DNA from 2 places in the Rhodoferax sp. GW822-FHT04A08 genome. Region 1 is predicted to be linked to the other one. Evidence: predicted binding sites of a transcription regulator. Region 1 holds the regulator's gene; the other holds the start of a gene.
The links. The regulator HrcA, encoded in region 1, represses chaperone genes, less so after heat shock. The targets are predictions, from matches to a motif close to TTAGCACTCNNNNNNNNNGAGTGCTAA.
Positions count from the first base shown of each region.

Region 2: a site for HrcA is predicted at 1,621-1,647, ahead of groES (co-chaperone GroES). Genes of this name have one in related genera too.

Region 1 covers NZ_JBXAMW010000014.1:91,277-95,304, reverse strand. Annotated here, with positions in the region: gene AC1RMF_RS21430 (group II intron reverse transcriptase/maturase) at 1-226, opposite strand, end outside; tRNA gene AC1RMF_RS21425 (tRNA-Ile) at 503-590, opposite strand; gene AC1RMF_RS21420 (DUF6812 domain-containing protein) at 1,378-1,650, shown strand; gene hrcA (heat-inducible transcriptional repressor HrcA) at 1,675-2,682, opposite strand; gene AC1RMF_RS21410 (NAD kinase) at 2,711-3,613, shown strand; gene recN (DNA repair protein RecN) at 3,617-4,028, shown strand, end outside.
Region 2 covers NZ_JBXAMW010000002.1:51,103-55,130, forward strand. Annotated here, with positions in the region: gene AC1RMF_RS04800 (LysR family transcriptional regulator) at 1-143, opposite strand, end outside; gene AC1RMF_RS04805 (MFS transporter) at 329-1,597, shown strand; gene groES (co-chaperone GroES) at 1,735-2,025, shown strand; gene groL (chaperonin GroEL) at 2,154-3,809, shown strand; gene AC1RMF_RS04820 (DNA-3-methyladenine glycosylase I) at 3,909-4,028, opposite strand, start outside.

The DNA.
Region 1 (4,028 bases):
GGGGCCTGAATCCGTGACTTTTGTCACTGAAACTTGGACCATATGGACTGTCGTAGATAGCTTCGAGGATCATGCGAATGACCTCTTGCACTACTTTATCCCTTGGTGAAGCGATGCCAAGCGGTCGCGTTCCGCCTTTGGCCTTCGGAATTCGCACTCTTCGCGCACGCGTGAATCCAAAGGATTCATTGCGGACTTGAAGGATGATATTTTCGATGCTGGACATCGAGAATCCATCTATAGTACTACCGTCGGACCCCGGCGTCATGTTTCCCGGTTTGCTTTTCAGTCTCTCGTATGCCACAACATAAAAGTCAGGGCGGTACATGAGCCTGTAAAGGTCATCGTTGATCCACTTTGGGTTGGCGTTCTTCTTGCGCAGAACTTCCAGTCTATCCAGGTCCTTAAGACTCATCCGAGTCAACCTTTCGGAACAATGGAAGACCACTAACTACAGTGCTTCCTATTCACCCCGCATTACCGGGGTCACATATCAGATACTTGGTGGGACGGGTGGGATTTGAACCCACAATGGACTTTCATCGACGGATTATGAGTCCGCTGCCTGCAACCAATACGGCGTCCGTCCCAACTTTTCTCTGACCCTAGTACTATCACTGTTCCGTTGCCAATCATAACTTCTCCCGTCGCCGGAAAAAGAAGATCCGTGATCTTTCACCCCTAGAACGTTCATGACGTGTCCTATAGAGGCTTTCACCTCTGGAGTTTTGATCACTTCTAGGAATTACTTCCCGTAGGCAATCCCTTGGTTAACACTTTTCCGTTGTCAAGGGTTAGGTGCTCTTTTCGTCCTTGTCATCCCTACTTGGGAGCCGTTCTTACGGGAGGATTCGGGGGTGCTCATAATCGTCACCCCCGACCGTAAATCTCAGACGTAAACTTGCGTGTCTGAGGGTTGTCGAACATACCCCGGTCGGACTAGAGTTCAAGTAATTCAACCTTCACCATACCTTGCATAGCTGACGAACCTCTCGGGGCTGCAAATTACCCCTCACTCGCCTTTTAACGACATGCTGTTGTCCCATTTGGGCTTTCCCCATCAGGTATCGCTGATTTCAGGCTCGTGTCGCCACGTTTGCCTTCGGTCAGCTAAGTCGCTGCTTTAGTCCCCATTCCCCAGGGACGTATTCCTTCGAATACCACGAAAAAGCGCCCTATCCAAGGCGCACTTATGAGTCCTCTGCTCTAACCAACTGAGCTAACGGCCCAACCGAAGGCGAGATTGTAATGGGGTTGACGCCGCACCAAACCTGGGCGCAACATCAGCATCCGTGAAAACCCTCTCAAAAGGACCCAGGCTGGATAGAATCTCTGGCAAACAAGTGCGCATTGTCGGCAACGGCAAGGGGGAATTCCATGACTCAATCATCAAGCGATCCGCGTAAAGAAACGAACGCCATCCTGGTTTCCGTGCTGATGCACGATGGTTCACGCTACCGCGGTTACATTCACCTGCCCAAGGAACACCGGCTGCAGGATCTGCTCAATGACACCCGCTCCTTCATTCCACTGGAGCAGGCGGCCAACAATGATGCCGTCACCATTGTTTCCAAGCACTTCATCGTCTCCATTGAAGAGCTGCGCGAGGGCATGCACGAATTCGGCCTGAACGCCATTTCACTGGCCTGACGGCCCCGCCAGCGCCCCGCAGCCCTATTTGCTGTGGTGGCTTAGCGCGTTGCTGACCAATTTGGACGTAATGTCCACAATCTGGATCATGCGGTCATAGGGCATGCGTGTTGGGCCGATAACGCCCAACGTACCCACCACCTTGCCATCCACTTCGTAGGGGCTGCTGACGATGGATAGCTCCTCAAACGGCACCACCTGGCTCTCGCCGCCAATGTAGATGCGCACTCCTTCAGCCTGACCGGCGATGTCCAGCAGACGCATGAGCTGGGCCTTTTGCTCGAACAGGTCAAAGGCGCGCCGCAAATGGCTCATATCGCTGGAAAAGTCGGACACGGAGAGCAGGTTGCGCTCACCAGCGATCACCACCTCATCCTCGGTATTGCTCATGGCCTCCGAGCTGACGTTCACCGCCGCCTGCATCAGATTGGCTATCTCGGAGCGCAGGCTTTCCACCTCCCCCTGAAGGCGCGTACGGACCTGGTCGATGTCCAGCCCCACGTAGTTGCTGTTGAGGAAATTGGCCGCTTCCACCAATTGGGACTGTGAGTAGTCCACCTCGGTGAAGATCACGCGGTTTTGCACATCGCCGTCGGGCGAGACAATGATGACCAGCAGTCGTTTCTCCGACAGGCGCAAAAACTCCATGTGGCGAAAGGTCGATGTGCGGCGTGGCGCGATCACCACACCCACAAACTGCGACAGGTTGGACAGCAGGTTGGCCGCATTGGAGATGACCTTTTGCGGCTGGTCCGGAGCCAGGCTGTGCGATGCATATTGCGAAGGCTGCACCGTGAGCATGGTGTCCACAAACAGGCGATAGCCGCGCGCCGTGGGTATGCGCCCGGCCGAAGTGTGGGGGCTGACGATGAGCCCCAGTTCCTCCAGATCCGACATCACATTGCGGATGGTGGCAGGCGACAGTTCCAGGCCCGATGCTTTTGACAGTGTGCGGCTGCCAACAGGTTGTCCGTCGGCTATGTAGCGCTCTACCAGAGCTTTCAGCAACAACTTGGAACGTTCATCGAGCATGTAAACATTTTAGTGCTCTAATTTGCGAATGAAGTCGCTGTCTCAATTTCGCCAAGTCGCTTTGGTCGGCAAGTACCAGAGCACCATTTCCGGGCCGGCTGGCGCGCATTCTCGCCAGGCGCTGGAGGAAATCGCCAACTACGTTCTGGACCTGGGCTGCGACCTGTATCTGGAGGCCGAAACCGCTTCCAACATGGGCATGACGCGCTATGCCACACTGAATGTGGACGCGATTGGCCAGCAATGCGACCTGTGTCTGGTGGTGGGTGGTGATGGCACCATGCTGGGTGTGGGCCGCCAGTTGGCGCCCTACAAGGTGCCGCTGATCGGTATCAACCAGGGTCGGCTGGGCTTCATCACCGATATCCCCTTTGGTCAGTACAAGGCAGTATTGGCGCCCATGCTGGCGGGTGACTACATGGAAGACCAGCGCAGCCTGATTCAGGGCCGGGTCGTTCGCGATGGCACTTGCGTCTTCAGCGCGCTGGCCATGAACGACGTGGTGGTCAACCGCGGCGCCAGTTCGGGCATGGTGGAGTTGCGCATGGAGGTGGATGGGCACTTTGTGGCGAACCAGCGCGCCGACGGCCTGATCATCGCCTCCCCCACCGGCTCTACCGCCTATTCGTTGTCCGCTGGCGGGCCACTGATGCATCCAGCCATTGACGGCTGGGTGATCGTGCCGATCGCGCCGCACACCCTGTCCAACCGGCCCATTGTGCTGACCAGCGCGGGCGAAATCGCGGTGGAGATCGTTGCCGGGCGCGATGCCAGCGCCAGCTTTGATACGCAAAGTCTGGCATCCCTGATGCACGGCGACCGCATTGTGGTCACGCGCTCCGAGCACCGGGTGAAGTTCTTACATCCCAAAGGTTGGTCGTACTTTGATACGCTGCGTCAGAAAATGCATTGGAATGAAGGGGTAGTCTGAGCCATGGCCTTGAAGCGCATCGTCCTGCGGGACTTTGTCATCGTCAGCGAACTGGAGCTGGAGCTGGAGCGCGGTTTCACCGTGCTGACCGGCGAAACGGGCGCGGGCAAATCCATTTTGGTGGACGCGCTCCAGCTGGTCACAGGTGCGCGTGCCGATGTGGGAGTGATCCGCGAAGGCGCCTCGCGCACGGACGTGAGCGCAGAGTTTGACCATGCGCCAGCCTTGCAGGCCCTGCTGGATGAAGCTGGCTTTGAAGCGGGCGACTCGCTGCTGCTGCGCCGCACGGTGGACACCCAGGGCAAGAGCCGCGCCTGGGTCAATGGCAGCCCGGCCACCGCGCAGCAGCTGCGCAGCATCGGCGAGCAGTTGCTGGACATCCATGGACAGCACGCCTGGCAAAGCCTGACCCGAC
Region 2 (4,028 bases), on a different contig from region 1:
AGCAGACGCACGCCCAGATGCCGCTCCAGCGCCTGCAAGCGGCGACTGACCGTAGGCTGCGTGGCGTTCATCTGCGCAGCAGCTGCCGACAGGCTGCCAGCCTCCACAATGCGCACAAAAGTACCCATGAGCAGCATGCTCATGTCTGCGTCTGCAGCGCCTGCGGCCATGGGACCCGATGTCTTGGTACCTATACGGTCAGTAGGAAATTTGCCACTCGTTTTCATGCGTTCAATGTATAACAAATATGCTTGGCAACCTACTACCACCTTTCCTTCTTGGCTTTCACAATGCAGCCATGCTCCAAATATCCTGAAGGAAAAGACACATGTCGGTTATGCAACCATCGAATTTCAATAAAGACCCAGCGCCTGGCAACGGTACACAACCAGCGCCTGAAACCGAGCTTCCTGCAACGCTGGTACTGCTACTGGCCACCGGGGCGGGGCTCAGTGTGGCCTCTCTGTATTACAGCCAGCCCATGCTGGGCGTACTCGGCGATGAACTCAGCGCATCAACCCGCGCCATCGGCTGGGTACCCACGCTGACCCAACTGGGTTACGCCCTGGGACTTTTTCTTCTGGCGCCGCTGGGCGACCGGTTTGACCGCCGCAGCATCATTCTGGGCAAGGCTGCGCTTTTGGTGCTGGCCCTTTTGCTGGCTGCCCTGGCACCGTCCATACAAGTATTGCTCGTTGCCAGCCTGGCAATTGGAATCACTGCAACCATGGCACAGGACATCGTTCCTGCCGCTGCCACGCTGGCGCCCGTGGCGTATCGGGGACGGGTGGTGGGCACCGTCATGACCGGGTTGCTCCTGGGCATCTTGCTATCCCGGGTAGTGAGCGGCTTTGTGGCGGAGCACTTCAGCTGGCGCACCATGTTCTTTGCGGCGGCGGCCAGCGTTGCCGCCATTGGCGTGGCGGCCATGCGGGGACTGCCCCATTTCAAACCAACGACATCCCTACCCTACGCTGCCTTGTTGGGTTCATTGGGCAATCTATGGCGCCGCTACCCCGCCCTGCGCCGGGCTGCATTGGCCCAGGGTTTGCTGTCGGTAGCCTTTAGCGCATTCTGGTCCACGCTGGCGGTCATGTTGCACTCGGAGCCTTTCCATCTGGGCAGTTCGGCCGCAGGAGCTTTCGGTTTGGCTGGCGCTTCAGGTGCACTGGCCGCCCCGCTGGCCGGACGACTGGCTGACAAGCGTGGACCGGAGTTGGTGACCCGTTTGGGTGCAGGCTTGGTGATGTTGTCCTTTGTGGCCATGGCCATGGCGCCTTGGCTATCAAGCCATGCGCAGTTGGTGCTGTTGGTGGTTTGTGCGGTCACATTCGATCTGGGCGTACAGGCAGCGCTGATCGCACACCAGACCATTGTGTACGGCATTGAACCCGCCGCCCGTAGCCGACTGAATGCCGTGCTGATGGTTGGTATGTTCGTTGGAATGGCCACTGGTGCCGCCCTGGGCAGCACGTTGCTGGCTCAGTGGGGATGGGTAGCGGTGACCTTTTTGGCCGCAGGTGCCTCATTTGCTGCGCTGCTGGTGCGCCTTTCGCAGTCCGGTATTTCGACCAAGGTCGGGCTGACCAGCCCTTGAAAACGACCAAAAAACCCGTATGATTAGCACTCAAGTCAGGCGAGTGCTAACATTGCCGACTGAAAACAACCTGGGTGCTGACGCTTTGGCGTTGGCACTTTGCATTGACCTCTGTTTCAAAACCAAGGAGATTCCTCATGAAACTGCGCCCATTGGCCGACCGCGTGATTGTCAAACGCGTTGAAAGCGAAACCAAAACTGCCTCCGGCATCGTCATCCCCGATAACGCTGCTGAAAAGCCTGATCAAGGCGAAGTGCTGGCTGTTGGTCCCGGCAAGCGCAATGACAAGGGCGAACTCGCTGCCCTGACTGTCAAGATTGGTGACCGCGTTCTGTTCGGCAAGTACAGCGGCCAGACCGTCAAGGTGGACGGCGACGAACTGCTGGTGATGAAGGAAGACGACCTCTTCGCTGTGGTTGAAAAGTAAATTGCGCAGCAATTTACTTTCGGCGCAGGCTAACTTTGCGCAGCAAAGTTAAGGGGCGTAGCCCCGGGCCGCAGCCAAAAGTACCCTCGTTACTTACTTTTTTAATTTACTGAATTCGGAGAAATCACATGGCAGCAAAAGACGTAATTTTCGGCGGCGAAGCCCGCGCACGCATGGTTGAAGGCGTGAACATCCTGGCTAACGCAGTCAAGGTGACACTGGGCCCCAAAGGCCGTAACGTAGTTCTGGAGCGCTCTTTCGGCGCCCCCACCGTGACCAAGGACGGTGTGTCCGTGGCCAAGGAAATCGAACTCAAGGACAAGCTGCAGAACATGGGCGCACAGATGGTCAAAGAAGTTGCTTCCAAGACTTCTGACAACGCTGGTGACGGCACCACTACCGCTACCGTGCTGGCGCAAGCCATCGTGCGCGAAGGCATGAAATATGTGGCCGCCGGCATGAACCCCATGGACCTGAAGCGCGGTATCGACAAGGCTGTGGAAGCCCTGATCGCCGAGCTGAAGAAGGCTTCCAAGCCCACCACCACCTCCAAGGAAATCGCCCAGGTTGGCTCCATCTCCGCCAACAGCGATGTTTCCATTGGTGACATCATTGCCAGCGCAATGGACAAGGTCGGCAAGGAAGGCGTGATCACCGTGGAAGACGGCAAGAGCCTGCAAAACGAACTCGACGTCGTTGAAGGCATGCAATTCGACCGCGGCTACCTGTCTCCCTACTTCATCAACAACCCCGAAAAGCAATCTGCGATTCTGGACAACCCCTTTGTGCTGCTGTTCGACAAGAAGATCAGCAACATCCGTGACCTGCTGCCCACCCTGGAGCAAGTTGCAAAGGCTGGCCGCCCCCTGCTGATCATTGCTGAAGATGTCGAAGGCGAAGCCCTGGCAACTCTGGTGGTCAACACCATCCGCGGCATCCTGAAGGTTGTGGCTGTGAAGGCTCCTGGCTTCGGCGACCGTCGCAAGGCCATGCTGGAAGACATCGCCATCCTGACCGGTGGCAAGGTGATCGCAGAAGAAATCGGCCTGACCCTGGAAAAGGTGACTCTGGCTGACCTGGGTTCCGCCAAGCGCATCGAAGTGGGCAAGGAAAACACCATCATCATCGACGGCGCTGGCGCCGCTGCTGACATCGAAGCCCGCGTCAAGCAAGTGCGCGTGCAAATCGAAGAAGCTACCAGCGACTACGACCGTGAAAAACTGCAAGAGCGCGTGGCCAAGCTGGCCGGCGGTGTTGCCGTGATCAAGGTTGGCGCTGCCACCGAAGTCGAAATGAAGGAAAAGAAAGCCCGCGTGGAAGACGCCCTGCACGCTACCCGCGCTGCTGTGGAAGAAGGCATCGTGGCTGGCGGTGGCGTGGCTCTGTTGCGCGCCAAGCAAGCTGCCGGCACCATCAAGGGTGACAACGCTGACCAAGACCACGGCATTGCCCTGGTGCTGAAGGCTATCGAAGCTCCTCTGCGCGAAATCGTTTACAACGCAGGCGGTGAAGCTTCTGTGGTGGTGAACGCTGTGATGGCTGGCAAGGGCAACTACGGCTTCAACGCTGCCAACGACACCTACGGCGACATGATCGAAATGGGTATTCTGGACCCCACCAAGGTGACACGTACTGCTCTGCAGAACGCTGCATCCGTGGCTTCCCTGATGCTCACAACCGAATGCATGGTTGCCGAGACTCCCAAGTCCGAATCCGCTGCTGGCGGCGGCATGGGCGGTGGTGATATGGGTGGTATGGGCGGCATGGGCGGCATGGGCATGTAATTGCTCCTTACCTGAGTGGACCTGTTTCACTCAGCCGCATGAACAAAACCCCGCAGGGCTAGCGCTCTGCGGGGTTTTGTTTTGGGTACTTGCTTCTTGTTAAAGCTTGTTGGGATCGAACTGCTTGCGGGCCTTGAGCGCTGCTTCACGCACAAAGCAGCTTTCCTCATGGTCATTGACCAAGCCCATGGCCTGCATGAAGGCGTACATGGTGGTGGG